3 regions of the Bacillus sp. BC08 genome follow, and region 1 is predicted to be linked to each of the others. Evidence: riboswitches for the same ligand, from Rfam matches in the RefSeq annotation. Region 1 holds a riboswitch; each other region holds the start of a gene.

Region 1 (10,250 bases):
TTAGGTTCTTTAAAAAGGTGGATATAATACAACAAGTTATTCCAGTAATTAGAATAATATATTTTATCGTTTCACTTGTATGCTGAAATAAATTAACGTTAAGCATCACAAGTCCCCAAAATAGTTGGATCGCTCCGTAACTGAATAAAATTTTTCCTGTACGAGACAAATTTTTCATAGGACTCACCCTTTCCTGTATATGTAAATTTTATCATAAAAAACGAAAATCGAATAATTATAAAATGAATTTTCTGTAATTTTTCCGAACTACATCACGGATGAAGAGAGAAGATATAGAAAGAAGCTTACGTAAAAAACGTAAGCTTCTTTTTTATGTAAGTGTGTGTAACCGTTAAGCCGCATTGGGTTTTGTCGGTGAGTACGCGGAACTTTACGGTTACACGACACTTATTCATATGAGTAAAAAGGGTTATTCCAACAGAAAGTTTGTACTTAAGCGATTGGACCGCCTAAGTTAATAATATCTTCAGAAACGCTGTCGAACTTTTTGAAGTTCTCTTTGAATTCGCTCGCAAGCTCGATTGCTTTTGCTTTGTAAGCAGCTTTATCAGCCCAAGTTTGTTCAGGCATTAACACTTCGTCAGGTACACCTGGTACGTGAAGTGGAACTTCAAGACCGAAGATGTCATGTTTAGCTGTTTCTGTTTTTGCAAGTTCGCCGCTTAATGCTGCTTGAATCATTGCACGAGTGTAACCTAAGTTCATACGTTTACCAACGCCGTATTCGCCACCAGTCCAGCCAGTGTTTACTAAGAATACTTTCGCATCGTGTTTCTCGATTTTTTCACCAAGCATTTCAGCATAGCGAGATGCATCAAGTGGTAAGAATGGTGAACCGAAGCAAGTTGAGAATGTTGCTTGCGGAGATGTAACGCCGCGCTCTGTTCCTGCTAGTTTACTAGTGTAACCACTTAAGAAATGATACATAGCTTGTTCTTTTGATAACTTACTGATTGGAGGCAATACGCCAGATGCATCAGCAGTTAAGAAAATGATTGTATTTGGGTGTCCAGCAACACTTGGCAGTACGATATTGTCGATCGCATGCATAGGGTATGCAGCACGAGTATTTTCTGTTAAAGTAGTATCGTTATAGTCTGCGATACGCGTTTGGTTATTAATGATAACGTTTTCTAAAACAGATCCAAATTTGATTGCATCGAAAATTTGTGGTTCTTTCTCGTGAGAAAGGTTTACACATTTTGCGTAGCAACCGCCTTCAATATTGAATACACCGTTATCAGACCAACCATGCTCATCATCACCGATTAATTTACGGTTTGGATCAGCAGATAATGTTGTTTTACCTGTTCCAGATAAACCGAAGAATAGTGCTACGTCGCCTTCTTCACCTACGTTTGCAGAGCAATGCATAGAAAGAATATCTTGTTCAGGTAGTAAGAAGTTCATAATAGAGAAGATTGATTTTTTCATTTCTCCAGCGTATTCTGTACCACCAATTAGTACGATACGTTTTTCGAATGAAACCATAATGAATGCTTCAGAGTTTGTACCGTCAACAGCTGGATCAGCTTTGAAATTCGGTGCAGAAACAATTGTGAACTCTGATTCATGAGTTGTTAATTCTTCTTCAGTTGGACGAATGAATAATTGATGTACAAATAAATTGTGCCATGCATATTCGTTAATAACTTGGATTGGTAGGCGGTAATTGCGGTCAGCGCCTGCAAATCCATTGAAGATGAATAACTCTTCTTTTTCTTTTAAGTATTCTAAAACTTTAGTATATAATTTATTAAAATGTTCTTCAGAAATCGGTTGATTCACTGCTCCCCAAGCAATTTTGTCAGCAACCGATGCTTCTTTCACAATAAATTTATCTTTAGGAGAACGTCCTGTATATTTTCCTGTTGAAGCAGAAACGGCACCAGTAGAAGTTAATTTCCCTTCATTTCGCATTAATACTTTTTCCACTAATTGCGGAACACTTAGTTGAATCTGTGCATTGCTTCCGTTCAATAATTCGTGTAAACCAATTTGGACATTCACAGTACTCATATTTATATACCATCCTTTTCATTTAATGAAATATTTCTCGTAATCCCCAACAAGAGTATAACACAATTATATAAATAATGTATACTATTTATTTCTTTTTGTTTGTGTGAATGCATTATTTCCTTATTAATATTTCATTTCAGGCGTATTGAGAAAAACTTTCAGGAAAATGTGAATATTAATTGACAAATGAATATCATTTCTTTAGTATAGGTTGGGACGGATACTCTCTTATCCCGAGCTGGCGGAGGGACAGGCCCGATGAAGCCCAGCAACCTCACTTGTAGTGGTAAATACAGGTGAATAGGTGCTAAAACCTGTGCGAGGCTACAGGTCTCGAACGATAAGAGCGAAGGGCAAAAAGCAGTATGCAAGTAGCAAATTAAACCTTTCCTCTATGTAAAGTGGGAAAGGTTTTTCTGTATGCTTGTGGGAGAATAAATGTATGTCGCAGTTTGTGGCAAATTAAGGATGAGTTCCGTACAATATATACAATTACTGTAGGGAGGTTTACCACATGACAAAAAAACGTCATCTGTTCACATCTGAGTCTGTAACTGAAGGACATCCAGATAAAATTTGTGACCAAATTTCTGATTCAATTTTAGATGCGATCTTATCAAAAGACGCAAATGCACGTGTAGCTTGTGAAACAACTGTAACAACTGGTTTAGTATTGGTAGCGGGGGAAATTACGACTTCTACTTACGTAGATATTCCAAAAATCGTTCGTGAAACAATTCAAGGCATTGGTTACACACGCGCAAAATACGGATTCGATGCAGAAACTTGTGCAGTTTTAACATCTATCGATGAGCAATCTGCTGACATCGCTATGGGTGTTGACCAAGCGCTAGAAGCACGCGAAGGTCAAATGACTGACGCTGAGATTGAGGCAATTGGTGCAGGAGACCAAGGTTTAATGTTTGGTTTCGCATGTAATGAGACACAAGAGTTAATGCCACTTCCAATCTCACTTGCTCACAAATTAGCTCGCCGTTTAACTGAAGTACGTAAAGATGATACATTATCATACTTACGTCCGGATGGAAAAACGCAAGTTACAGTTGAGTATGATGAAAATGGTAAACCTGTACGTGTAGATACAATCGTAATTTCTACACAGCATCATCCAGATGTTACATGGGAAGAAATCGATCGCGATTTAAAAGAGCATGTAATTAAAGCTGTAGTTCCAGCAGAATTAATGGATGGAGAAACGAAATTCTTCATTAACCCAACTGGCCGCTTCGTAATTGGTGGACCACAAGGTGATGCTGGTTTAACAGGACGTAAAATCATCGTTGATACTTACGGTGGATACGCTCGCCACGGTGGCGGTGCATTCTCTGGTAAAGATGCAACGAAAGTTGACCGTTCAGCAGCATATGCAGCTCGTTATGTTGCGAAAAACATCGTAGCAGCTGGTCTTGCTGATAAAGCAGAAGTACAACTTGCATACGCAATCGGTGTAGCACAACCAGTATCAATTTCAGTTGATACATTCGGCACTGGTAAAGTATCTGAAGACGTACTAGTAGAACTAGTTCGTAACAACTTCGATCTTCGCCCAGCTGGTATTATTAAAATGCTAGACTTACGTCGCCCAATTTACAAACAAACAGCAGCTTACGGCCACTTCGGACGTACTGATGTAGATCTAACATGGGAACGTACAGACAAAGCTGTAGCTTTAAAAGAGCAAGCTGGTCTATAATATATGAAAAAAAGCTTTGCGCCGTGAGCGCAAAGCTTTTTTTATTTTGTTTTATTTACTACTTGGATGCAAGAACCACAATAAACTTCTCCTTCTAGCTCAATGTACTTTTTCATGTTCGTCATACCACTTGCCGGAAATGGCGTATGAATGTATGCTTTTTCATACGTTTGTATTTCTTTTTTACATGATTTACAAAGGATAGGTTTCTTGCGGAACATAGACGGTCACCCTTTCAGTTGGCGTGCTTTTCCTGCACAAAAGGCACTGCTTAGTAAAAATAGTGTTGCGAATATAATGCTTACTAATGTAGCGTATGGAATTGCGCCTTTTAAAGAAAAGCCAACAGTAATGGAAGCGACGAATAAGAGGATAAATGTTGTTGTTAATTTTTTATAAAATTCCATAATATGTAGACCTCCTTATTTAGAGATAGAACGTTTGAATATAAAATCTACTATATAGGCAAGTACGAGAGGGATTAATGTGCTAGTCAAATAGTAGCGAATACCACCATCAGGCATAAGCACATACAATTTTAAAAAGTTAATATCGAACCTGTAAGCGATGCATTGAAAAAGGGATAATATAATTAGGAATGGTATAATGGGTACGTATCGTGTCATATTTTGAATCATGTAAAGCTCCTTTATATGGATAAATATACTTATATTGTATCATATTGAATTCTTTAATTTATACATAATTTTACAAAGTTAAATGAAAGGAAAGATGAAAAATGAGCGTAACTGAACATAAAAAACAAGCACCGAAAGAAGTGCGTTGCAAAATCGTAACGATCTCCGATACACGTACAGAAGAGACGGACAAGAGCGGACAACTACTACATGAATTGTTAAAAGAAGCAGGGCATACAGTGACCTCTTATGAAATTGTAAAAGATGATAAAGAAAGTATTCAGCAAGCGGTGTTAGCTGGTTATCATAGGGAAGATGTTGATGTCGTGTTAACAAATGGCGGTACTGGCATTACGAAACGTGATGTGACGATTGAGGCAGTATCAGCTTTATTAGATAAAGAAATTGTCGGGTTTGGTGAGTTGTTCCGCATGATTAGTTATTTAGAAGATATCGGAAGCAGCGCAATGTTAAGTAGAGCGATTGGCGGTACAATTGGGCGCAAAGTTGTCTTTTCTATGCCAGGGTCTAGCGGAGCAGTTCGCCTTGCGATGAATAAATTAATTTTACCGGAATTAGGTCATATTACATTTGAGCTGCATCGCCAATGAGTAAGTATGTTGGAATTGTATTGGCGGGCGGTATGTCGAGTCGATTCGGTGAGCCGAAAGCTTTAGCGAGCTGGCAAGGTAGTACTTTTATTGAGCAGATTTTGAAAGTGATGACAACTGCGTTACAAGAAGTTGTGGTCATTAGTAACTCCGATATAAAAGAGCGAGTAGAGGAACTTGTACAAGTTCCTGTTATAGAAGATATTCCGCATTATAAAGGAAATGGACCACTTGCTGGAATTGTATCAGGAATGGAATATATAGAAGCAGATTGGTATGCTATTATGCCTTGTGATGCGCCAAATGTTTCGCATGAATGGTTTACCATTTTACTAGAGCAAACGAGCAATGAATATGATGCGGTTGTCCCTATTATTAATGGAAGGAAACAACCGTTACTTGCAGCGTATCATAACCGTGTGAAAGAGAAGGTTTATGCTTTGCTTCAGGAAGAAAAAAGAAGTATGGGCCAGCTTTTATCACAATGTAATGTGAAGTATGTTTCTGGAGAAGATGTACAAGCGAATGCGGATTGGTTTATGAACGTAAATACGAAAGAAGAATATATGCAGGCTCAAAAAAACCTTTCAAATGAATGAAAGGTTTTTTGATATACAGAAATTGGGGAACAATTACTGTATAAAGATATCTGAGTAAGTTGATTTTAAGGGGAATTTCTTAAAATCATCATACAGTAAAAATACTGTATAACCATATATTAATTTTTATGGGTTTTTATTACAAGTCTGTTTAGTTATGTATCTTTTTGTTATAATGAATATAGGAATAATGTGATACTTCACCTTATGTATCATTTATTAAACTAAAATTTATGACCATGTAATAAACTCCCTTCATTTTTGAAGGGAGTTTTTCTGTTTAAGCAAGTAACTCTGATGAGGTGTGCTGAAGGACTTCTTTATACTGGTCAAGTAAGCCACGAAAGATCTCATCCCAGCTTTTTGATTGGGCATAAGACGAAGCCGTTATGCCCATTTGCGTAAGTTGCTCTTCATTTTGCAATAAAGAATAAATGGATGATAGAAATGCGTCCTCATTTTTTGGGGGACAAAGAACTCCCGTTTTTCCATCTGTAATAATATTTTTAACCCCGCCACTATTTGCACCAATGACAGGTGTACCACATGCAAGTGATTCGAGTACGACATTTCCGAACGTTTCAGTAGCGGATGGAAATACCATGATGTTAGAACAGGCATATGCTTCAGCTAAATCTTTTCCTTGTAAATATCCAGTAAAAGTGATATTTGCACGCGGAACAGCTTCACGCAAATTTGTTGCTAGCGGGCCGTCTCCCGCGATGAGCCAATGAATGTCATTTCGAGTATGCGCTGTTTTAATGATAAGGTGTTGCAATGTATCAATATCTTTTTCAGGGGCAATCCGTCCAACGTAGGAAAGGACATACTTCGCTGTAATATTATATTTTTTTCGGAATAGGTCTGTATTGTAAGATGGATGAAAGAGTGTACAATCTACACCACGTCCCCATATGGAGAGGGCCTGAAAGTCTTTGTTTTTTAGTTGGTGTAACGTTTCAAAGGAAGGAACGAAATTTTTTTGCATATGACTATGAAACCATTTTAAATAGTTCCAAAGCATATTAGAGAGAAATTCGATTTTGTAATAGCGTAAATAAGCATCGAAATCAGTATGATAAGAACCGACAACTGGGATGTTTAACTTTTTTGCATAATACAATCCACAAAGTCCCATGTTGAAAGGTGTAGCAATGTGAATAATGTCAGGTTTAAAGGAAAGAAGTTCTCGTTTAATGCGCGGAGTAGGAAAAGAAAAGCGGCATTCTGGATATAATATGGTTAACGGGATACTTCTCATCTTGTTCACATTGGCTACGAAATCATCTTCAGCTGTATGCTGAGGGGCGAAAACAGAATAGGCGATCTTTTCTTTCTGAAAGTAACGTGTTAATCGTTCTAATGTTTTCGCAACCCCGTTGACTTGTGGTGTAAAAGTATCGGTAAAAATGGCGACTCTCATCATATCACTCCTTTATGTGAAAAGTGGGATGAATTGATAAAAAGAGATGATGCCAGAGCAAGTGCCGAGGCAAATACCGACGAATACATCAGACGGATAGTGAAGCCCTAAATAAATACGAGAAATACCGACGCATAATGCTAAAGGTAATAGAAAAACAAGTAAGTTTGGATTATAGCAAATAAATGGAATGAAGACAGAGAAAACGGCTGTTGTATGACCAGACGGGAAAGAGTGGTCTTTTAATGGATGGACTGGATATTTCGCATCCTGAATTGTTAAATAAGGACGTTTTCGCGGATACCATCTTTTTAATATTTGTACAGGAATATGGCTAATTGCTAAAGAAATAGCAGTTGCGATTGCTGCTTGATGCAAAGTCCCTTTTGCAAAAATTAAAAAGAAAAGTGTGAGTGTGATTGAGAAAGTAGCGCCACCGATATGAGTAATATTGCTGAAAAAGATATTTAATATTTTTTGATCAAAGTATCGGTTAATTCCTTTGAAAATGTAGCATTCTATTTTATACAGTCCACTGACCTTCATGAAAATTCTCCTCCCTCGTTTACATATATATGGAGATATTAGCTTTTATTTTAATAAGATTTTATTGAGGGAGTAATAATGTTTTGTAAAGAAAAAGTTAGTTTTTATCCCGCTTTAATGGGCAGTAAGACCCCCACCTAAAAATTCAGCGAAAGCAAAGAAGTTAGGTGGGGGGTCGGGCTGCCCATTAAAGTCCGATTGGTGAGGGCTAATAATCAGTGGGGGATGAAGAAAACCCCCACTGATTAAAGTTTTACTTTATATAAAAAGCTGCCACTTTAATGGCAGCTGGAAAAGTTACTTCTGTAATGATTTATAATACTGGCCTTTTTCAACATATTGTGTGCGAATGCGCTCCATGTCTTTACGGTCTTCCTCTGTTAACTCACGAACGACTTTAGCTGGGCGACCGAAAGCTAACGTGTTTGGTGGGATTTTCTTTCCTTGTGAAACGAGGCTTCCAGCACCGATAAAGGCTCCTTCGCCAATTTCAGCACCATCTAATATAATAGATCCCATTCCAATTAAAGCATCTTTTTTAATATGACAGCTATGTAAAATAACTTGATGCCCAACTGTAACGTCGTCTTCTAAAATAAGAGGATACTGTGGGCTTTGGTGAAGTGTACATTGGTCTTGTACATTTACTCGGTCTCCAATGATTGTTGGTGAAACATCACCGCGTATGACTGTATTAAACCAAATACTTGATTCCTCACCAATGGAAACATCGCCTGTAATGGTAACATAGTCAGCGATAAAAGCACTACTCGCAATTTTCGGATTTTTTTCTTTGTAAGGGTATATCATGTAAAGCCTTCCTTTCCTAGAGACTAGTTTTAGTGTATCAAATTATGAGAAAGAGTGAAATGGAGGAGAGCCGTATGTGGAATTATGAAGCAGAGGAAGCGAAAGCTGTCGTTGTTATCGTGCACGGCGCAATGGAATATCACGGACGTTACGAATCCGTTGCGGAAATATGGAATCATAGCGGCTACCACGTCGTAATGGGGGACCTTCCGTCACATGGAACGACTTCAAGAAATAGAGGACATATTGATTCATTTGATGAATACATAGAGGAAGTTAAATTGTGGGTGAAAGAGGCAAGAAAGTATAGGTTACCTATTTTTATATTTGGTCATAGTATGGGTGGTCTTATTGTCATTCGTATGATGCAAGAAACGAAGAGAGAAGATGTAGACGGTATTATTTTAAGTTCGCCATGTTTAGGCGTAGTAGCTGGACCTTCAGCACCGCTTCAAGTTGCCTCAAAAATATTAAATGTTGTTGCACCAAAATTGCAATTTGCAACGAATCTTACAGTGGAAATGTCCACTCGTAATCATGAAGTTCGGGACGCGATGGAGAATGATTCATTGTTCTTGCGCAAAGTATCAGTACGTTGGTATAGTGAATTGATTAAGTCTATCGAAATTGCTCATAAAAAAATAGATGATTTTCCAGATGTTCCGCTCTTGCTAATGCAGGCTTGTGAGGATAAACTTGTAGATAAAACACGTGTCCGCATGTGGTTTGATAATGTTAAAATGAGTGATAAGGCTTTTAAAGAATGGCCGAATTGTTATCACGAGTTATTAAATGAGTATGAGCGTGATGAAATTTTGAATTATATTCAGTCATTTACTGAAATACGCATCAATAACATAATAGAAACAAATAAGTAAATTATTTGTACATTGAATAGAGGAGATGAAGGAAGAAGTGAACGTACCGAGTAATCCCATAACGCTCATGGCGAAAGTATACCGTGATGTGTTTCCGGTAGTACACCATGAGCTAGCGGTGTGGAAAGAGCGTGCCTACCATATTCCGAATGATGAGCTTCATAGTCAGGCAATCGCAAGTATTGAGAATAAAACGTTTCATTGCGAAGGCGGTGGTATTTTAGCACTGCTAGCAAATGAGCACCGAGAGGAATGCATTCGTTTTATCGTAGCGTATCAAACAATCAGCGATTATTTAGATAATTTATGTGACCGCAGTACATCACTTGACCCAAATGATTTTGCCGCACTGCATGAATCTATGTTAATGGCATTATCACCTGAAGTAGAAGGTGGCGGTAATTATTATCGCTATCGTGATGATCAAGACGATGGTGGTTATTTAGATGAACTTGTTGAAACATGCCAAGATGTTTTAAAGAAAACGAAGCACTATGACAAAATTGCTCCTGTTCTTCATGAACTTGCTTGTTATTATTGTGATTTGCAAATTCATAAACACGTGAAGTTAGAAGAAAGAGAACCACGCTTACAAACGTGGTTTGAAGCACATAAAGAAAACTTACCAGAGATGAGTTGGTTTGAATTTTCAGCATGTGCTGGTTCTACACTTGGAATCTTCTGTCTTGTAGCATATGCATTTCATGATGAATTACATGATGAAGATATTGCGAAAATTAGACAAGGATACTTCCCTTACGTACAAGGACTTCACATTTTACTTGATTATTTCATCGATCAAGAAGAAGACCGTATAGGCGGGGATTTGAATTTCTGTAGTTATTATGAAAACGAGCAAGCGATATTAGATCGTATGAAACATTTTGTAGAAGAAGCAGAGAAGAGCATTGGTGATTTGCCTCATGCGAAGTTTCATCGTCTCATAAGCCGAGGGTTACTTGGTATTTATTTATCAGATCAAAAAGTA
Region 2 (10,250 bases), 650 kb from region 1:
ATTGTGCCGGCGCACTCTACATCATCTAACTTAAATTCGCCTGTACTATTTCCAGCTACTAAATATTTATGTTCATCCATAAGCTGAAATAAATGCACTTTACTATATTCTTTGACTAGTTCTCCTTCCTTGTTTACCACATACATTGTATTTGTAACACCTTGCTCTGTTTGCTTCGCAATAGAACCACCGACAATATGTACACCATATTGTTTCGACCATTCTTTCAGCTTTTCTTTCGTTTCCAATCCATCCCTATCTGCAATTTCAGAGAGTCTCGTTAAATCATATCCTGTTGTCCATAGTTCTGGTAAGACAATAACATCTGGTCTTTCTTTCATCGCTTCGCTTATTTTATTTTTAGCATTCTCAATATTTTTTTCTACATCTCCAAAGACAATATCCATTTGAATACATGCGACTTTCATTTTGTCAGCCCCATTCTTAATTTTTTCTTTACAAAATACTGGAAAGATTATATCATTTGTCACTAGAATTGTAACAACTTTCAAAAGAGGTGGAAAGTATGAAATTATTTCAACCTTCTGAGATAGTAACATCATTGCCAACACAATTTTTCGCTTCACTTGTTGCAAAAGTTAACAAAGTCGTAGCAGCTGGTCACGATGTTATTAATCTAGGTCAAGGTAATCCAGATCAACCAACACCGCAGCATATCGTAAAAGCTTTACAAGATGCTGCTGAAAAAACCATTCATCATAAATATCCGCCATTTCGCGGACATGAAAGTTTAAAAGAAGCCGTGGCAACATTCTATCAACGTGAATATGATGTAGTAGTAAATCCCAAAACAGAAGTTGCTATTTTGTTTGGCGGAAAGGCTGGATTAGTAGAATTACCAGTTTGTTTTACAAACCCTGGTGATACTATTCTCGTTCCAGATCCAGGCTATCCAGATTATTTATCAGGAGTTGCTTTAGCAAAAGCACAATTTGAAACAATGCCGCTACTGGCAGAAAATAATTTTTTACCAGATTATACGAAAATTGATGACTCTATTGCGAAACAAGCAAAATTAATGTTTTTAAACTATCCAAATAATCCTACTGGTGCTACTGCATCAAAAGAGTTCTTTGAAGAAACCATTCATTTTGCTAATGAACATAACATATTAGTTGTTCATGATTTTGCTTACGGTGCCATTGGATTTGATGGTCAAAAACCTGTTAGTTTCTTGCAAGCAGACGGTGCCAAAGATACAGGAATTGAAATTTATACTCTATCGAAAACTTTCAATATGGCTGGGTGGCGTATCGCTTTTGCAGTAGGAAATGAAAGTGTCATTGAAACCATTAACTTATTACAAGATCATATGTACGTTAGTATTTTTGGTGCAGTTCAAGATGCTGCCCGCGAAGCACTATTAAGTTCACAGTCTTGCGTAATAGACCTTGTAAATAGTTACGAATCTCGAAGGAACGCTCTTATTTCAGCTTGTCACTCAATTGGTTGGAATGTAGACATTCCAACCGGCTCATTCTTTGCATGGCTTCCAGTACCAGAAGGTTATACATCTGAGCAATTTTCTGATATTTTACTAGAAAAAGCACACGTTGCAGTTGCTCCTGGTGTTGGATTTGGTGAACATGGGGAAGGCTATGTCCGCGTGGGTCTCTTGCATACAGAAGATAGATTACGAGAAGCCATTAAGCGAATTGATAAATTAAATTTTTTCAAAAAGTAATTGACAACATGAAAAATATCTGACAAAATTCAGTTATCTTAAAAATTTAAACATTTCTAAATACTTCTTATCAAGAGCAGGTGGAGGGACGAGCCCGACGAAACCCGGCAACCGATCTACAATTGTAGACACGGTGCTAATTCTCGCAGCATTACGCTGACAGATAAGGAGCTGGTTGTAAAAAAACCTCTCCTTAGCTGAGAGGTTTTTTTATTTAACTAGGAGGGTATAACAATGAGCGGAATTATAGCGACATATTTAATCCATGATGATTCACATAACTTAGAAAAAAAAGCTGAGCAAATTGCACTCGGTTTAACAATTGGCTCTTGGACACATTTGCCACACTTATTGCAAGAACAATTAAAACAGCATAAAGGCAACGTCATTCATGTTGAGGAATTAGCTGATCAAGAACATATCAATTCGTATTTACGTAAAAAAGTAAAACGCGGGATTATTAAAATCGAATATCCATTATTAAATTTCAGTCCAGATTTACCAGCAATTTTAACAACTACATTCGGAAAGCTATCACTTGATGGCGAAGTGAAATTAATTGACTTAACTTTTTCAGACGAGTTAAAAAAACATTTTTCTGGCCCAAAGTTCGGCATAGATGGTATTCGAAACCTTTTACAAGTGCATGAGCGTCCTCTTTTAATGAGTATTTTTAAAGGGATGATTGGACGAAATATTGGGTATTTAAAAACGCAATTACGCGATCAAGCAAGTGGTGGTGTAGATATAGTAAAAGATGATGAGATATTATTTGAGAATACATTAACACCACTTACGAAACGCATCGCATCTGGAAAAGAAGTTTTACAATCCGTATATGAAACATACGGGCATAAAACGTTATATGCCGTAAATTTAACAGGACGAACTTTTGATTTAAAAGAAAATGCGAAGCGTGCAGTGCAAGCTGGCGCTGATATTCTATTATTTAACGTATTTGCTTACGGACTAGATGTACTACAATCACTAGCAGAAGATGATGAAATCCCAGTTCCCATTATGGCACACCCTGCTGTAAGTGGCGCTTACTCAGCATCCAAGTTATATGGAGTTTCATCTTCATTATTACTCGGAAAGCTATTACGTTATGCTGGAGCTGACTTTTCATTATTCCCATCTCCATACGGAAGTGTTGCACTAGAAAAAGAGGAAGCTCTTGCTATCTCAAAATATTTAACTGAAGACGATCCATTTTTCAAGAAGAGTTTTTCTGTTCCGTCTGCTGGTATTCACCCTGGTTTCGTTCCCTTTATTGTGCGAGATTTCGGTAAAGATGTTGTTATTAATGCTGGCGGCGGGATACATGGACATCCGAATGGGGCGCAAGGCGGCGGGAAAGCTTTCCGTACTGCAATTGATGCTACTTTGCAAAATACACCACTCCATGAAGTAGATGACATAAATTTGCATAGTGCACTACAAATATGGGGAAATCCTTCTCATGGGGTGAAATTATGAGTATTCAAGTATTTTGTGATTTCGATGGCACGATTACAAATAATGATAACATTATGTCCATTATGGAAAAATTTGCACCACCAGAAGCCGAAGAAGTAAAGAATAGAATTTTATCACAAGAGCTGTCTATTCAAGAAGGTGTTTCTCAATTATTTCAATTAATACCTACTAGTCTACACGATAATATGATTCAATTTTTAATAGAAACTGCTGAAATACGTAATGGTTTTCATGAATTTATACAATTTGTAAATGAAAATGACATTTCTTTTTACGTTATATCAGGTGGAATGGATTTCTTCGTCTATCCACTCTTACATGGAATCATTCCAAAAGAGCAAATTTACTGTAATGAAACAGACTTTTCAAGTGAATTCATTACCGTTAAATGGCCTCACCCTTGTGATCATCAATGTCAAAATCATTGCGGATTATGTAAATCATCTTTAATCCGCAAATTAAGTGATACGAATGACTTCCATATTGTAATTGGAGATTCCATTACTGATTTACAAGCTGCAAAACAAGCGGATAAAGTATTTGCCCGCGACTACCTTATTACAAAATGTGAAGAGAATCATATTGCTTATATACCTTTTGAAACATTTCACGATGTTCAATCTGCATTAAAACATTTGTTGGAGGTGAAATTATGAAACAACTTTTTCGTCAATGGTATGACTTAAGCGAGATTAAAAAAGAATTAACAATACGAAATTGGTTTCCTGCAACGAGTGGTAATATTTCTATAAAGGTTAGTCATGAACCACTCACTTTTCTCATTACAGCAAGTGGTAAAGATAAAACAAAAACTACTCCAGATGATTTTCTATTAGTAGATCATCTAGGGGTTCCCGTATTAGAGACTGAGTTACGTCCTTCAGCAGAAACAATATTGCATACACATATTTATAACAATACGAATGCCGGATGCGTACTTCATGTTCATACAACTGATAACAATGTCATTACAAATTTATATAGTGATGCAGTCACCCTTCAAAATCAAGAAATTATTAAAGCTCTCGATATTTGGGAAGAAGGCGCAACAATTAACATTCCTATTATCGAAAACCATGCTCATATTCCAACGCTTGGTGAAAACTTCCGAAAACATATACAAGGCGATTCGGGAGCAGTATTAATCCGTAACCATGGTATTACCGTATGGGGCCGAGATAGCTTTGATGCAAAGAAAAGATTAGAAGCTTATGAGTTTTTATTCCAATTTCATATAAAACTATTATCAATTCAAGGAGGCGTTTCTAATGGCGCAAATTCGTATTCATGAAGTAAATACTCGCATTGAAAATGAAGTGGAAGTATATAAATTTCTACAAGAGGAAGGCGTTTTATATGAGAAATGGAACATTTCTAAACTTCCTACTCATTTAAATGAAAATTACTCTTTAACAGATGAAAACAAGGCTGAAATATTAGCTGTGTTCTCAAAAGAAATTGCTGATGTTTCAGCGCGCCGAGGTTATAAAGCCCATGATGTAATTTCACTTTCAAATAGCACACCTAACCTTGACGAATTATTAATTAATTTCCAAAAGGAACACCATCATACTGATGATGAAGTTCGCTTTATTGTTAGTGGTCATGGCATCTTTGCCATTGAAGGAAAAGATGGAAAGTTCTTTGACGTTGAACTTGAGCCAGGCGATCTCATATCTGTTCCTGAAAATGCAAGACATTATTTTACCTTGCAAAATGATCGCCAAGTTGTAGCTATTCGTATTTTTGTTACAACTGAAGGCTGGGTTCCAATCTATTAAGGTAGTTAGTTGAATAGAAGGACTTGGATCCCCTTTTCCAACCTTTTATTCACTCTACATATATACATCCTCCTATGGAACAGGCTTATTTCATTTTTGAAATAAGCCTGATTTTTTATTTTCCCAAACATATGAGTCCTTCTATTCCAAAACAATCTCCCCTTCTATTTTTTAGCGAATTTTTTAACATTTTTTGAACATTTATTGAACTTTTTTTGAATTTTATCTGAAAATTCTGTTTTGCATATGATATACTACAAATAACTAAGAAGGAAAAGAATATCGCAAACAGAGGGGGATAATCATGAGTTTACTTATCGCACTTATACTAGGCGTTACGTGTGGAGCACTTCCTGTTATTCTAGGAGCTATTATGGAAGAGTTGGAAGTTGGTGTTTTAGGTTTTGTCGCATCTTGTGTAAGCGCTTTATTTTTTGGCTTATTCGGTGCTATTCCTGTTTCAATTCTGTGTGCATTTTATATAGTACGCCATGCTCGTGCAAAACAATTCGGTCCTAATCATATCGCACAAGTTATTCCATTCCCAATCGAACGATGCCGCCGGGCTTCTAGCTTATAATTATAAATTTAAAAATAAATAAAAGTCCTCAACTGAGGACTTTTATTTATTTTCTTCTAGAAATTGAAACAATTCTTGTAGGTGCAAGACGTCTTCACTATAGCTAACAGATACGTGACATATACCGTCAATCTCAGCTTGCATATATAGATCAACTCCATCTCGATCATATTTCAATGCCAAATAAAATTCCATTTCTTCTAACATCTTTTTTGAAGTTCGAATAACATAATGCCCATTTTCATCTCTTCCATATTCGAATTTCGGCTCAAAATCATATTTTTGTTTAAAAGCTTCTTTTTGTTTTTCATTAATTTGTATACAAGTTGCTCGTTGTACAGTATCAATCATCTCATCAAATTTTTGAAGATCCATCTCATTTACCCCCTTATATATTTTTTGTATAACACTTGTGTTCCGCTATTCTCTTCCCCATCTTTCATTAAATCTTCATACAATTCCTTCGCCAAACTTAAACCCGGTACTGGTAATTGCAATTTTTCAGCCTCATCTAAAGCAATCTTCATATCTTTCATAAAATGCTTTACATAAAACCCTGGTTCAAAATCTCCCTTTAACATTCGAGGAGCTAAATTACTCAATGACCAGCTACCTGCTGCTCCCGTTGAAATACTCTCTAATACTTTATCTGGATCTAGTCCAGCTTTTTTCGCATAAGCAACAGCTTCACATACTCCAATCATATTTGAAGCAATCGCTATTTGATTGCACATTTTTGTATGTTGTCCACTTCCAGCTGGCCCTTGCAACTGAATATTTGTTCCTAGCTTTTCAAATAAAGGTAAACATTTTTCATATATTTCTTTCTCGCCACCGACCATAATTGCAAGTCTTGCTTCTTTCGCACCAACATCTCCTCCAGATACAGGTGCATCTAACGTATATACATTCTTACTTTTACCAGTTTCATTAATACGTTTTGCCAATGTTGGTGTAGATGTCGTGAAATCAATTGCCATCATGCCTTCATTTGCATTCTCCAAAATTCCATCTATCCCAAAGTATACTTCTTCTACATCATGTGGATATCCAACCATAGTCATTACAACATCAACTTGCTTTACTAACTCTTTCGGTGTATCACACCAATTTGCACCATCTTTCACTAAAGAGTCTGTCTTCGCTTTTGTTCTATTATATACATATACTTTATAACCGTCTTGCATTAAATGACGCACCATACTTTTTCCCATTACACCAATACCGATGAAACCTATTGATACATTTTTACGTTCCATTTTCTCATCCCCTTTGTTTTAATAAATCACTTACCATCTTTCGAAACTCATTATTAAAATCATTATCTATACTATTTTTCACATTTGAAAATAAAATAACAAAAGTGCCTTTTTCTTTATTAAAATTATTGAAAGTGTTCCAACCAGATAGTACACCATGATTATGAAAATAATCCGGATATATGTAAAAACTAAATGCATATTTTCGTTCTGCTGAAGGTGAAAACATCGCTTGTATACTTTGTTCAGAAAGAAGTTTCCCATTTATAATCGCTTCGTCTAATTTCTTCATATCGCCAACTGTCGTATACATCTCACCGCATCCGTATAACCACTCCATTAACAATTTTTGTGCAGGTTCAAGTACATTCTCTTTCTTTACATATCCTTTAGCAAAATGCTGATCTCCCTGAGCCATATTTCCCATACCAGATTCATTCATTTCTGCTTTAGTAAATATATTTTCTTTTATGTAATCTCCTAAAGGTTTTTTTGATATGCTTTCTATAATATTAGGCAAGCACCATATAATTATAATCTGTATATCTCCAACCTGTGCCTGGTGGAAATTCTAATTTTTGACTTGCAATCCAATTTACTAAATTTATACGAGAAGCGGCATTCACTTTCCCTTTTCCGCTTTCTGGTAAACCTGATGTGTGTGTTAACAAATGATATAAGGTGATATTTTTATCTACCGGAAAAGAGGGAATATATTTATTTACATTGTCTTGAATATTTAGCTTCCCTTGTTCCTGTAGCTGTAAAATAGATGTGGCCACAACTGTTTTCGTAATAGAACCGATACGATATTTAGTTTGAGGCGTATTTTCTATCTTATTTTGAACATCAGCATACCCGTATCCTTTATTCAATATAACATGCTCTTTATCTGTCACTAAAACTGTTCCATTAAATTGCTTTCCTATTAAATATTGATCTAATTTTTGAGATATACTAGCATAATCAATTTGTTGTTCTTCTTTTTCTTCTATATTCTCTTGTACTTCTGATTCAATAGTAGGATTCACCTTAGTTGTTAATACAGTGCTTTCCTTTATATTGGGATTATAGAGAAAATAGTATACTCCACCACAAACTACAGCTGACAGCAAAGCCATCGTCATTATTTTTTTTATCATGTTGTTCCTCCATAATTCCTTCGTCCAAAATCCCCCCCACATTCTATTATCGAACAATAAAAAAAAATCGCAACAATTTGTTGCGAAAAATCACTTTTTTTCTTTTCTATATACGCACACTTGATTTTTCCCATTTTTTTTCGCTTCATACAATGCAATATCCGCTCGCTGCATTAATTCTTCTCTTGTAATCCCTTGTTCATATAATGCAACTCCAAAGCTAGCTGTTAATTTCGAAATTCCTGAGAAATGCTTTGTTTCAATAAAAAATCGCAATGATTCCGCAACCTGAAATGCCTCTTTTTCTACTGTATTCGTTACTAATATAATAAATTCTTCTCCTCCCCACCTTGCAAATACATGTTGCTGCTCCACTTTAGATTTCATAAGCTCTGCAAGCTGAATTAACGCTAAATCACCAAAATCATGACCATACGTGTCATTTACTGTTTTAAAATTATCTATATCAAATAAAATAAGCGCTATTTTTTCATCGTTACGCATTGCATTATCCCATTCTGCCTCTAGTATTTGTTGGAACTTCAAACGATTATAAATCTCTGTTAACGAATCTATCATCGCAAGCCTTTCTTGTTCTTGATAGATTTCATCTAATTCTGTAATCTCTGTGCACTTCACAATAAACCTTGATAAATCTTCTGGCAGTGGTGTCGCACGCAATAAAAAAGTCGACACTTCTCCTTCATAATTGGACATCTTAATTCTTCTATCATATGATAATGTATCATCTAACCATGTTATATCATGGGTTGTTGAATAGTATCCATTTTCTCTAATAAAATGTTCAGCAAATACTAAATGTTGCTCACGATAGGCAAACAAATTTTCATATCCAAAAAACTCTAAAAAGTTTGTATTACAATCAACAATCTCATCGTCTTCTACTATAAATAATAGATCATTTTGAAAATCAAACATCGTTTGAAGTAGTTCTTGTTGCAAACTTACTTGCCGTACTAAAGAAAGCTGATACAAACTCTTATTCACTTCCTCTAACACCATTTGTGGAGTCACAGGGGCTATCACAATATTACGTATTCCTAACGTAAGCACCTCTGCAAACTCGCTTGTTATCTGTTGATCCCAAATGACAATAAATGTACTCTGTGGATTATACATATTCTTTATATATTTTATTTGAGAAAAATCTGTTACATACATAATTACAATATGTGGTTTAGTCCTCTGAAACAATAATTCTCCTTCTTCAAAACTATTTGCTATAAACATACATTTTGGATGGATATTTTCTATCGTTTGTTGATGTGTGCATCCATTTTCTATATAAAGGACATTTAACTGAAGATCTTGTAATACATTTTGGAAAACCGTATTCTCTAATAAAAAATGTAGTATGTTCATCACTAGTCTTCACTCACTTCATATATCTTGTTCTACTGAATTCCTCACAAACATTTTATAAAAGGCTGTTCTCTAAAAACTTTAATGAGTGAGGAATACATGTTAACAAGCTAATTGAGAATGTTATCTTCACTTTTTCACTCTATAAATTCCTTTTTTAGTGTATGATTATAGGAATTGTATCGTTTGTATGAATGCCCTAGCTTCCGCTTTAAAACTTGACAATTAAAATAAAGATATTATATTCTTAAATTCGATAACTTACAAAATATAAGTAGAATATTTTACATATATTTTTTCATTGTTTGATATGTAATTTGGAGGATATATAATGACAAACGATAACTTTTTTAACGTCCTATATGAACGCACATCTACACGTGCATACAACCCAGAGAAAGAAATTTCATCTACAGAGTTACACGATATTTTAAAAGGAGCTGCTCAAGCACCTTCTGCTTGGAACTTGCAGCACTGGAAATTCCTTGTATTCCAAGGTGAAGATGTACAGAAACGATTACATCCAATTGCTTATAACCAACAACAAATTCTTGATGCTTCTGCTGTAGTCGCTATTTTAGGTGATTTAGAAGCTTATAAAAATGTTGAACAAGTTTATGGTCCAATTGTAGAACAAGGATTTATGAAAGAGGAAGCAAAAGAGCGCTTAGCTAAAAATATTGAATCTGCCTATGCTCGTGAACAATTCCCAAGAGATGCAGCCTTTTCAAATGCATCTTTAGCAGCAATGCAGCTTATGCTTGCAGCTAAAGCAACTGGTTGGGATACTTGTGCTATTGGTGGTTTCAATCCACAAGCACTTACAGAAGAATTCAATGTTTCATCTCGCTACGTACCAATTATGCTTATTACAATTGGTGAATCAACTTTAAAAGGCCACCCTGCACCACGAATGAGCGT
Region 3 (10,250 bases), on a different contig from region 1:
GATACTTAACATAGTGAATAATTAAAGAGTCAATATATAAAGAGGAGAGAATAACATGCTTGAAAATACGGGATTAGTATTAGAAGGCGGCGGTATGCGTGGTGTATATACGGGGGGGATATTAGAATATTTTATGGAACAAGATTTATATTTTCCATATGTAATCGGTGTATCAGCTGGTGCTTGTCATGCAGCGTCGTATCTTTCCAGACAAAGAAATAGAAATAAAACAGTAAATATTGATTATGCATCACATCCGAAATATTTATCGTATAAAAATTTATGGAGAAAACGCCAATTGTTTGATATGGAGTTCATTTTTCATGAAATTCCAGAAAAGCATGTACCGTTTGATTTTGAAACATACTTTAATAGTCCAGAGCGTTTCCTTGTAGGCACAACAGATTGTGAAACAGGACAGTCTGTTTATTTTGAAAAAGAGGGAACAAATGATGATGCACTAAATTTATTACAAGCATCTAGTTCATTACCTTTCATTGCACCTGTAGTAAATTACCGTGGTAAGCAGTTATTAGATGGAGGAATTTCTGATCCGATTCCAGTTCGTAAAGCGCAAGAAGATGGATTTGAAAAATCAGTCGTTATTTTAACGAGAAATCATGGTTATGCTAAGAAAAAATCAAAGTTTGGATGGGTGGCAGCGAAAGCTTATAAAAAATATCCGAACCTTGTTAATACGATGTTAAATCGTTATGAAGTATATAATGAAACACTTCACTACATTGAAAAAGAAGAGCAAGCGGGGAACTTATTTGTTATTCGTCCAGAAGTACAACTTCAAGTAGATCGTATGGAAAAAGATACGGCAAAACTACAAAATTTATATGAGCAAGGCTATGAAGATGCAAAGAGACAGTTTGCAGATTTACAGTCGTTTTTACAAAAATAAGTATGAGGCTGTGGAGAAGAATTTCTCCGCAGTCTTTTTATATTGCCACTTATACGTTACTTTTTTAAAAATGTATTAATGTTTAAGTGTTTAAAGAGTTTGTAAAACATCGGGTTTCTTATTGAGGAGAATTTATTTGAAGGATATTATGATGATGTAGCGCTACTAAACTATTAAATTTATGAGGTGATTGTTAATGAAAGGAAAAGTCTTTTCAATTACGACTTTAGTAATATTAGCAACATCAATCTCAACAAGTGCATTCTATCCAACTCTAAGCGGTCACAAAAGCGGTAACCTACTATCTTACAGAGCTCAAACTACTACGAATCAAAATGCATCTCGTTGTTCAGTAGCAATTTCTTTTATTAAATCAAATGGAAATAATTCATATATTGAAAGCGCTTCAGACAAATTAGGATCCCATGAATCTGGAAGAGCATTAAACGCAACTGTGAGTAATGGTGCATATAACGCCTTTGGTGCAAAAGGACTATACTCTGAGCATTATGCTAATGAGAATAATGACTATCAAGAAGATACACACAAAGGTACTTTTGATAGTAATGGTAACTTACGATTACAGTGGTAAAAAGCATTAAACAGTTGTCTTTATAAATATTTGGATAAGGAGAAGGGGATGTTTATCATCTCCTTCTTATCTAAAAGGAGCAGAGACATGTATTTAGCTTTTAAAAATATAAAAAACAATAAACTGTTTTCAGTCATTCTTCTTATGGCATTTTTTATTTCTTTTCTTTCTATTCCGGATAAATTATTAGAAAATGAAAAGCAAGGTATTGATAATATGTCATATCCCTTATTATTAAGCGGTACAGTCTTATCTTTTTCATTTATATCTATTTTATTAACATCAATGGCCACGCTTTATATGGAACGTAAAAATATTTCTATTAAATCAGCATTAGGAGCAAGTACTTTTCAACTATGTCTCCCGTTTGTTATTGAGTATATGTTGTTATTCGTTTTATCTATATGTATAGGAATTATGTATTTTCAATGGGAGAATAGCGGAGTAATTGAAATTCAGAAAGGGCTAGAAAATAGTATATTATCTTTCTTTGGAACGTTAAAAGTCTCTATAGAATCATTGGTTGTTATAGGTGCTTTATCACTTGTAATGATCCTTGTTATATATGCAATCATTTATTTCAATGTACTAAAAATAAAAAATACATATATGAAAGAGGTGTTATAGATGATTCAGCTCGCAAATGTGGCTAAGGGATACGGAAAGAGTAATTTTAGTGCTTTAAAAGATATTAATCTTACAATAGAAAAAGGCGAAATGATAGCCATTATGGGACCATCTGGTTCAGGGAAATCAACCTTACTTAATATTATTGGCTTAATTGATAACCCCTCTACTGGAAAGTATTTTTTAGATGGCATGGATACGAGTAAATTAAAGTCAAACTATCATAAGTATAGAAATAAGGAAGTTGGATTTGTGTTTCAAAACTTTTCGCTACTAGATGATTATACAGTGATTGAAAATGTAATGCTCCCGCTTATATATAGAAAAATTTCTCATAAGAAACGTATACAAATATCAAAAGAAATGCTTGAGATGGTAGGGCTGGAGAGACATATTAATAATTATCCTCACGAATTATCTGGAGGAGAACAGCAAAGGACAGCGATAGCGAGGGCATTAGCACAAGATACAAAAATTATACTTGCTGATGAACCGACTGGTGCTCTCGATCAAGAAAACGGAGAGAAAATTATGAGCATTTTAAAAGAGGTTCATAAACAAGGAAAAACGGTGCTAGTTGTTACACATGATCAAAAGGTAGCTGCATACTGCGAGAGGACAATACGTTTGCTGGATGGATATGTGGTGTAATATGGATAAAAGTATATGGAGTGGTGATACAGGTGGAAAATGTATATAAAGAGCTTAGACATACTGGATTTACTATGTTGCTTATTTTTGGCGGTGTATTTTTATTGCGCTGGTTCATTCATGATGACATACTACTGGATCAGATTATTGGGTTCAGTATAGGGATGGTAATGGTTATTTTGTCAGTTTGCATTCAAAAGTATAGTAAAGAATTACAAATGAATGAAAAATATTAATAATTTTTAACTCCTTTTATATTTTTCATAGTTTAGGAATAGTGGAGGCTTTCGTATGGTTTTCTTATTTATAGTATATTTTGTGATCATTATGACGTTGTTAATTACGTTTCTTCTTTCAAAAAAATCATATAAGAAGCCTGTTATTAAATATATACCAACGTTCATATTGCTTATTTTGGCTTTCATTTCTTCTGTTATGTTTGTGTTGAATAATGGAATGGGAGAGCTGATGATAGCGGTCACTTTGGGGATTGCAGCGATAGTGAACAGTCTTTTACTTTTTGCATTGAAAGTAGTTCGTTTGATTGTTGCAAAAGGAAAGTAGCGCATCGAAATTTGATGCGCTACTTTTTTATTTACGATTCTTTTTAATAAATGAAAAGGCTAAAGCTGTAATTAAAATACTCCCCTTAATTATATCCTGTGCATAATAAGGGACGTTCATCATTGTGAGGCCATTTAATATAATTCCGATTAATACGGAGCCTAGGAATGTTCCAACTATATTTGGTTTCTGGGCGCCGAACATTGCGTAACCGATATAGGCAGCTGCAACGGCATCCATTAATAATGGAGCGCCAGCTGAAACTTGTCCTGTTCCCACACGGCTACATAGAATAATACCACCTATAGATGCAAGTAAACCGCTAATCATATAAGCATATACACGGTAACGATCAGTAGGAATACCAGCTAGTCTAGCAGCTTCTCGGTTCCCACCTGTCATATAAAAGAAACGACCGTACGTTGTTTTTTCTAAAAATAAATATGCAATCAGAACGACGATAAGCATGATAATGACAGGGACTGGAATTCCTAGCACAGAACCTTGACCGATAAATAAAAAGGATGGAATAAAATGTCCTTTAGCCCCAGACATTCCTTCATAAATGGAAGATCCTTTTGAAAATGTTAAGTGTAGTCCATTAACGATATACATGATACTTAGTGTAGCTAGTAAATCTGGTAGTTTAATTCGGATAACGAGTAGTGCATTACATAATCCAATTAACAGTCCACAAAGAATAGGGATAAGCAGTGTAACTAATAGTTCTTGTCGATATAAAACGAGACAAGAAGCAGCTGCAATTGTTGCTAAACTAGCGGTAGAGCCAACTGATAAATCAAATCCGTCTACAATTAATGTAAAGGTAACACCAATTGCAAGTAACGTTACGATAGAAATAGAGCGTAAAATATCACTAATATTGTTGTATGTTAAAAAAGAATCATTGACGATAGAGAAAAAAATTGTAACACCTATAATGATAGCAATTGTACTAAATTGATAAAAAAGATGAGTAGGTAAATATAGTTTTTTAGTTTTATGAACGAGATTCAATGGAATAACTCCCTTCAGATAAATGTAAAAGCTGTTCAGGAGATAGTTCGTTCGGTAAGTATTCACCTACAAATTCTCCGTTTGCCAGTATAAGAATGCGATCAGCGATATGTAGCGCTTCATCTTGTTCCCCTGTGAAATAAATTATGGAACTTCCGTTTTCTGTAATGTTGCGAATGAATTGAAAAATGTCTTGTTTCGCAGCTATGTCTACACCTTTAGTTGGCTCGTCCAAAAGAAATAGAGTAGGTTTGAATCCGTTCCACTTTGCAATAGAGACTTTTTGTTGATTTCCACCGCTTAGTGAATGAATAAAGGCTTTTGGATCGTTTGGTGAGATGCCGAAAGAAGTAATTGCTGCAGTAGCAGTATTTACTTCGGTTTGTTTTCGTCTCCAACCAGATCGGTGTAAATTTGTGTGACTTATAATGTCTTCTGAAAGAAATACGCCTTGCTTTCTTCTTTCTTCTGGTACAAGTGCAATTTTCGCTTTAATTGCATCTCGCGGTGTTTTAATTGTAATGTTGTGACCATCTATTTTTGCATGATACGTATGACGAGCACCAAATAAGGTCTCAGCGAGTGTTGTTTTTCCACTTCCAATTAATCCATATATCACGACAGTTTCGCCTTTCCATACAGTGAGAGAAAGGGGAGAATGCCCTTTGTGTAATTGAAGTTCTTGTATTTTAAATAATTCTTTTCTTCCGGTTTTTGGTGCTGTATTAATTGGAAGTGTAAGTTGTTTTCCAGTCATTGCTTCCACAATTTGTTGATCCGTAATCTTTGTAATAGCTTCAGAAAGTGAAACTTTACCGTTATGTAATACAGTTACATCATCCGCAAAGTTTCGAATCTCTGATAGACGATGAGAAATTAAAATAATGCCAATACCTTTTGATGTTAAATCTTTTAAGAGCTTCCCAAAGGTTTCCACTTCTTTTGGCCCAAGAGAGGAAGTTGGCTCATCTAATAAAAGATAATTTGTATTGTTAGATAAAGCTCTTGCGATAAGAAGTAACTGTTTTTCATGTAATGAGCAGTTTGAAACGTCGTCCAAAACGTTTAAATCGAGCTGCACAGTTTGTAAGTGTTGTTTCGCGAGTGCGACTAATTTTGATTTTGAGAATATTGCTCGGTTTTGCATTGCTAACTGATCGATTAGTACATTTTCTAAGACAGATAATCCTGGAATAAGTCCGTGATCTACTTCTTGTGTTACGAAAGAAATACCGTGCTTTTTTGCATCACGTGGAGAAGTAAAGGAAACAGTCTGATTATCGATTTTTATATTGCCAGCAACTGGTTGGATTTCACCAGTTGCTATTTTTAATAAAGTACTTTTTCCTGCGCCGTTCATTCCTAGTAAAGCGTGCACTTTGCCTTTTTCAATATGAATAGAAACATCTTCTAGAACAGGTGTAGCTACATGATAAGAATGTGTAATGTTTTGAAGAGAGAATGTCATCAGTTTTTCTCCTTCTCTAATTTTTTCATCCAAGGGGAATATCCATCTTTTGAAGCTCCCCAACCATTTATGTGTTTTGATAACTGATCCATTGTTATATTTTCTTTTGGTAAATTATTTTTCTTCACTAAATAAGGTTCTAGCGAATAAATATCTGGAGTTTGTTCACCAGCAATTTTTTTATATAAAAAACGTACTTGAATTTTACCTATCTCAGTTGGATCAGTTGCAGCTGTAGCAGTCCAAGGCGAATTTTCTTTTTGCATGAGTTGTAAATCTTCATTACTTAAGTCAATGCCGTATACTTTTATATCTGTACGACCAGCTTGTTCGAGTGCTTTGACAGCCCCTTTAGCAAATTCATCCCATGAAGCGAAGATAGCTTGTAAATCTCCCTTTTTCGGATATTTTTTTAGTAAAGCTTCTACTTGTGTTTGTGTATCAAGCGGTGTGTTATTACTAGCAGTACCGAATCGTGCAACTTCTTTTATATTTGGATAACGTTTATAAAAAGCATCAATGATAACATTGCGACGTTCCATTGGAGCGAATCCACCAACCCATACAACTGCGATATTTCCTTGTCCATTCAAATCTTCCGCTAATGTTTTTAATGATTTCCATGCAAGACTATAGTCATCTTGATCAATAATCGTTACGCCTGGCAAGCGTAGATCATTATCAAACGCCACTACAGGAATATTTGCTTGCAATGCCTTTTCTACTCCAGATTTTAGCGCTTCAGATCGGCCATGATCTATTAAAATACCGTCCACTTTTGAATTAATAGCAGTATCTAAATTTGCCGCCATTTTTGCTAAATCATTATCAGAATTATAGACTTGTACACTACCGCCAAATAACTCGACTTGTTTTTTGACGCCCTCAATATATTGAGAGGAAAAAGTTCCAATAGACATTTGCATAATTAATGCAATTTTTAATGGTTTCTTTATTTGGTTTGGAATTTCTGTTTGTAAATGATTTTCTACTGTTGTAGTCACCTTTTTCACAGTTTGTTGCTTTTGTGAAGAGACAGCATCTTGTTCATTTGTACAAGCAGTTAATGTAAGTAAGAGAACAATGAGTACGATGGAATACAATTTTTTCATAAAAAAATCCCTCCTAAACTAAGAAGAGAGGGGAGGGAGTGAAAATAAAAAAACGCCTTTTCATATAGAAAAGACGTCTTATCATATTACTCTTATCTTTCAACACAACGTGTTGTAAGAATTAGCACCGTGCCCATAAATGGGTCGGTTGCCGGGCTTCGTAGGGCTCATCCCTCCACCTGCTCTTGATAAGACATCGAATATTCAACTATTTTGAATTATTCCACAAGTTTGTGGTGTTGTCAAATGATTTTTTATAAAAAAAATCCCTCATAAAGAGGGATTTTAATGTGGTAAGAAAATCAATTGATAAGCGAACAAGATTCCGAATAAGTACACAAGTGGGTGAACAGCACGGAATTGTCCTTTTGCCACTTTCATAAGTGGATAAGAAATAAATCCAAGTGCAATACCTGTTGCGATACTTGATGTAAGTGGCATGCTTAAGATTACTAAGAATGCTGGGAATGCTTCATCAAATGCGTCCCAATTGATGTGGCGAACTGAACCCATCATAAGACTACCAACGATAATTAATGATGGTGCAGTAATAGCTGATACACCAGAAACGGCACTTACTAATGGTCCGAAGAATGCTGCTAGTGCGAATAGAACAGCTACTGTAACAGTTGTTAAACCAGTACGACCACCAGCTGCAACACCAGCAGATGATTCAATGTAAGCTGTTGATGGTGTTGTTCCGAACATAGAACCGATTGTTGCTGAGAATGAGTCAGATAGAAGAGCTCGTCCAGCTTTTGGAAGCTTTCCATCTTTCATAAATCCACCTTGCTGAGCTACACCAAGTAATGTACCTGTTGTATCGAATAATGTAACAAGGAAGAATGAAAATACAACGCCGTATAACCCGTAGTTAATTACATCAGATACAGCAGTAATTGGATTTGAAACGATAATTCCTTCTGGTAATCCAGGCATTGATGTAACACCGTTTGAGAATGTTAATTGTCCTGTGAAGAAAGCGATAATACCAGTTAATAGCATGCCGATAAATAGCGCACCATTTACATTTAAAGACATAAGGACAATTGTAATTCCAAGTCCAGCTAATGCTAGTAGTACTGGAGCAGAGTGAAGATCACCAAGTCCAACTAAGTTGGCTTCATTTTTTGTAACGATACCTGTTAAACGTAAACCGATAAAGGCGATGAAAAGACCGATACCAGCAGTAATTGCATGTTTTAAGTTTTCAGGAATTGCTTCCATTAATTTTGTACGGAAAGATGTGAATGATAACAAAATTAAAATCATACCTGCTACGAATACAGCAGAGAATGCAATTGCGAAAGTCATGCCTTCATGAGCTTTTACAACAGAGTAAGAGAAGTAAGCATTTAATCCCATACCTGGTGCAATTGCGATTGGTAAGTTTGTAAAGATCGCCATAAATAATGTTCCGACAACAGCAGCGATAATTGTTGCTGTAAATGCTTGTTCAAATGGAACTCCTGCATCCCCAAGGATGACAGGGTTTACGACAATGATATATGCCATTGTTAAGAAGGTAATAATACCTGCCATAATTTCAGTTTTAATAGAAGTTTTATGTTTTGAAAGGTTAAACATATAAACATCCTTTCTGTTTACGAATAATTTTCACAACAGTTATATATAATATTCGTTTTTTAACTATTTTGCAATAGTTTTGCATAAAAAGTTTATAACAATTCATATTTTGTGTCTTAAATTCGAATATTAATCGTAAAACGATGTGTGAATTTCAGTCTTTATTGTGCGCATTATAAAGAAAAGGAGTTGAAAGAAGCTATGCCACAGCAAAAAAACTTTGTAACAATGCCTGCGCAACATCAAAATAAACAACCTGGTATTGAATCATTAATGAATCCACTTCCGCAGTTTGAAGATCCAAATTATAAAGGAAGCGAAAAATTAAAAGGAAAGAATGTATTAATTACAGGAGGGGATAGCGGGATTGGACGAGCTGTTTCCATCGCTTTTGCAAAAGAGGGAGCAAATATCGCGATTGCTTATTTAGATGAAGATGGAGATGCAAATGAGACGAAGCAACGTGTAGAACAAGAAGGTGTAAAGTGTGTGCTGTTACCGGGTGATGTAAGTAATGAACAACATTGTAAAGATATTGTAGAGGAGACTGTCCGGCAGCTAGGTAGTTTACATGTTTTAGTAAATAATGTTGCGCAGCAATATCCGCAGCAAGGGCTAGAGTATATTACAGCAGAACAGCTAGAAAAGACGTTTCGCATTAATATTTTTTCTTATTTTCATGTTACGAAAGCAGCACTTTCTCATTTAAAGAAAGGGGATGTCATTATAAATACGGCGTCTATCGTTGCATATGAAGGAAATGAAACGTTAATTGATTATTCCGCAACGAAAGGAGCAATCGTAGCTTTTACAAGATCACTTTCTCAGTCGTTAGTACAAAAAGGGATTCGTGTAAATGGTGTTGCGCCCGGGCCAATTTGGACACCACTTATTCCATCAAGCTTTGATGAGAAGAAGGTTGCTCAATTTGGGAGCAATGTTCCGATGCAAAGACCTGGTCAACCGTATGAATTAGCGCCAGCATACGTATACTTAGCGTCTGGCGATTCATCCTATGTTACTGGGCAGATGATACATGTAAATGGAGGCGTTATTGTAAATGGATAGTTTTCATTTATAAGAGCAAAGTAAAGTTAATTCCACTTATTATAGTGAGCGCTAGGGGAGAGATATAGATGAAAAAATTATGTTTCGTCATACTATTATTTTTCATCCTACCGGTTAGTGCCTTTGCTGACACAGATCATCTAATATTAGTGAATCTTACGACAAACCAATTATCTTTTTTTGAAAATGGAAATTATACAAAAACATTCCCCGTAACAACTGGAAGAGATCGTACCCCTACGCCTGAAGGTGATTTTTGTATTATAACTAAATATAAAAATAAAGAATACCATCGAAAAAAAATAGCTGGTGGTGCACCGAATAACCCTCTTGGTACGAGATGGCTTGGACTAGATAAAAATGAATATGCGATTCACGGGACAAATCGGGAATGGACAATTGGAAGTAGGGAATCAAATGGTTGTATCCGTATGCATGACAGAGATATACAGTGGCTATATGACCGAGTCCAATTACAAACAAAAGTAATCATTTCCCGTTTTCATACGAGCCCTGAATATGAAGCGAATAAGCTTGGTTACCGCGTTGTAAGCTGGAATGGTCGTAAAGTAAAAGAAGAGCAAATTGGCGTGCTTACGTTAGTAGACCGTGCCGATATATATTGGCAAGAACCAAATGGGCAGTTAACGAAAG

The links. Region 1 has a riboswitch for S-adenosylmethionine ahead of metK (methionine adenosyltransferase). Riboswitches for the same ligand answer to the same signal wherever they lie in the genome.
Region 2: it holds a riboswitch for S-adenosylmethionine, as region 1 does, so the genes downstream of both, mtnW (2,3-diketo-5-methylthiopentyl-1-phosphate enolase) here and metK (methionine adenosyltransferase) in region 1, are expected to answer to the same signal.
Region 3: it holds a riboswitch for S-adenosylmethionine, as region 1 does, so the genes downstream of both, ACXVYO_RS17680 (sugar ABC transporter substrate-binding protein) here and metK (methionine adenosyltransferase) in region 1, are expected to answer to the same signal.

Annotation. Positions count from the first base shown of each region.
Region 1 covers NZ_JBTGPA010000035.1:104,540-114,789, forward strand. Annotated here, with positions in the region: gene ACXVYO_RS18570 (hypothetical protein) at 1-178, opposite strand, end outside; gene pckA (phosphoenolpyruvate carboxykinase (ATP)) at 454-2,040, opposite strand; SAM riboswitch class I at 2,269-2,390, shown strand; gene metK (methionine adenosyltransferase) at 2,558-3,757, shown strand; gene ACXVYO_RS18585 (hypothetical protein) at 3,799-3,978, opposite strand; gene ACXVYO_RS18590 (hypothetical protein) at 3,985-4,164, opposite strand; gene ACXVYO_RS18595 (MogA/MoaB family molybdenum cofactor biosynthesis protein) at 4,497-5,006, shown strand; gene ACXVYO_RS18600 (molybdenum cofactor guanylyltransferase) at 5,003-5,605, shown strand; gene ACXVYO_RS18605 (glycosyltransferase family 4 protein) at 5,886-7,028, opposite strand; gene ACXVYO_RS18610 (phosphatase PAP2 family protein) at 7,041-7,574, opposite strand; gene ACXVYO_RS18615 (gamma carbonic anhydrase) at 7,872-8,384, opposite strand; gene ACXVYO_RS18620 (alpha/beta hydrolase) at 8,459-9,262, shown strand; gene ACXVYO_RS18625 (tetraprenyl-beta-curcumene synthase family protein) at 9,300-10,250, shown strand, end outside.
Region 2 covers NZ_JBTGPA010000035.1:756,840-767,089, reverse strand. Annotated here, with positions in the region: gene ACXVYO_RS22200 (carbon-nitrogen family hydrolase) at 1-512, opposite strand, end outside; gene ACXVYO_RS22195 (aminotransferase class I/II-fold pyridoxal phosphate-dependent enzyme) at 527-1,705, shown strand; SAM riboswitch class I at 1,770-1,875, shown strand; gene mtnW (2,3-diketo-5-methylthiopentyl-1-phosphate enolase) at 1,940-3,184, shown strand; gene ACXVYO_RS22185 (2-hydroxy-3-keto-5-methylthiopentenyl-1-phosphate phosphatase) at 3,181-3,840, shown strand; gene ACXVYO_RS22180 (methylthioribulose 1-phosphate dehydratase) at 3,837-4,475, shown strand; gene ACXVYO_RS22175 (1,2-dihydroxy-3-keto-5-methylthiopentene dioxygenase) at 4,453-4,965, shown strand; gene ACXVYO_RS22170 (hypothetical protein) at 5,270-5,545, shown strand; gene ACXVYO_RS22165 (DUF3909 family protein) at 5,588-5,920, opposite strand; gene ACXVYO_RS22160 (NAD(P)-dependent oxidoreductase) at 5,926-6,804, opposite strand; partial or broken gene ACXVYO_RS22155 (serine hydrolase) at 6,809-7,946, opposite strand; gene ACXVYO_RS22150 (GGDEF domain-containing protein) at 8,037-9,329, opposite strand; gene ACXVYO_RS22145 (nitroreductase family protein) at 9,661-10,250, shown strand, end outside.
Region 3 covers NZ_JBTGPA010000034.1:308,662-318,911, reverse strand. Annotated here, with positions in the region: gene ACXVYO_RS17720 (patatin-like phospholipase family protein) at 56-910, shown strand; gene ACXVYO_RS17715 (hypothetical protein) at 1,107-1,502, shown strand; partial or broken gene ACXVYO_RS17710 (FtsX-like permease family protein) at 1,677-2,129, shown strand; gene ACXVYO_RS17705 (ABC transporter ATP-binding protein) at 2,130-2,780, shown strand; gene ACXVYO_RS17700 (hypothetical protein) at 2,813-3,016, shown strand; gene ACXVYO_RS17695 (sugar ABC transporter ATPase) at 3,072-3,344, shown strand; gene ACXVYO_RS17690 (ABC transporter permease) at 3,372-4,361, opposite strand; gene ACXVYO_RS17685 (sugar ABC transporter ATP-binding protein) at 4,345-5,832, opposite strand; gene ACXVYO_RS17680 (sugar ABC transporter substrate-binding protein) at 5,829-6,941, opposite strand; SAM riboswitch class I at 7,031-7,136, opposite strand; gene ACXVYO_RS17675 (NCS2 family permease) at 7,227-8,528, opposite strand; gene ACXVYO_RS17670 (SDR family oxidoreductase) at 8,730-9,596, shown strand; gene ACXVYO_RS17665 (L,D-transpeptidase) at 9,665-10,250, shown strand, end outside.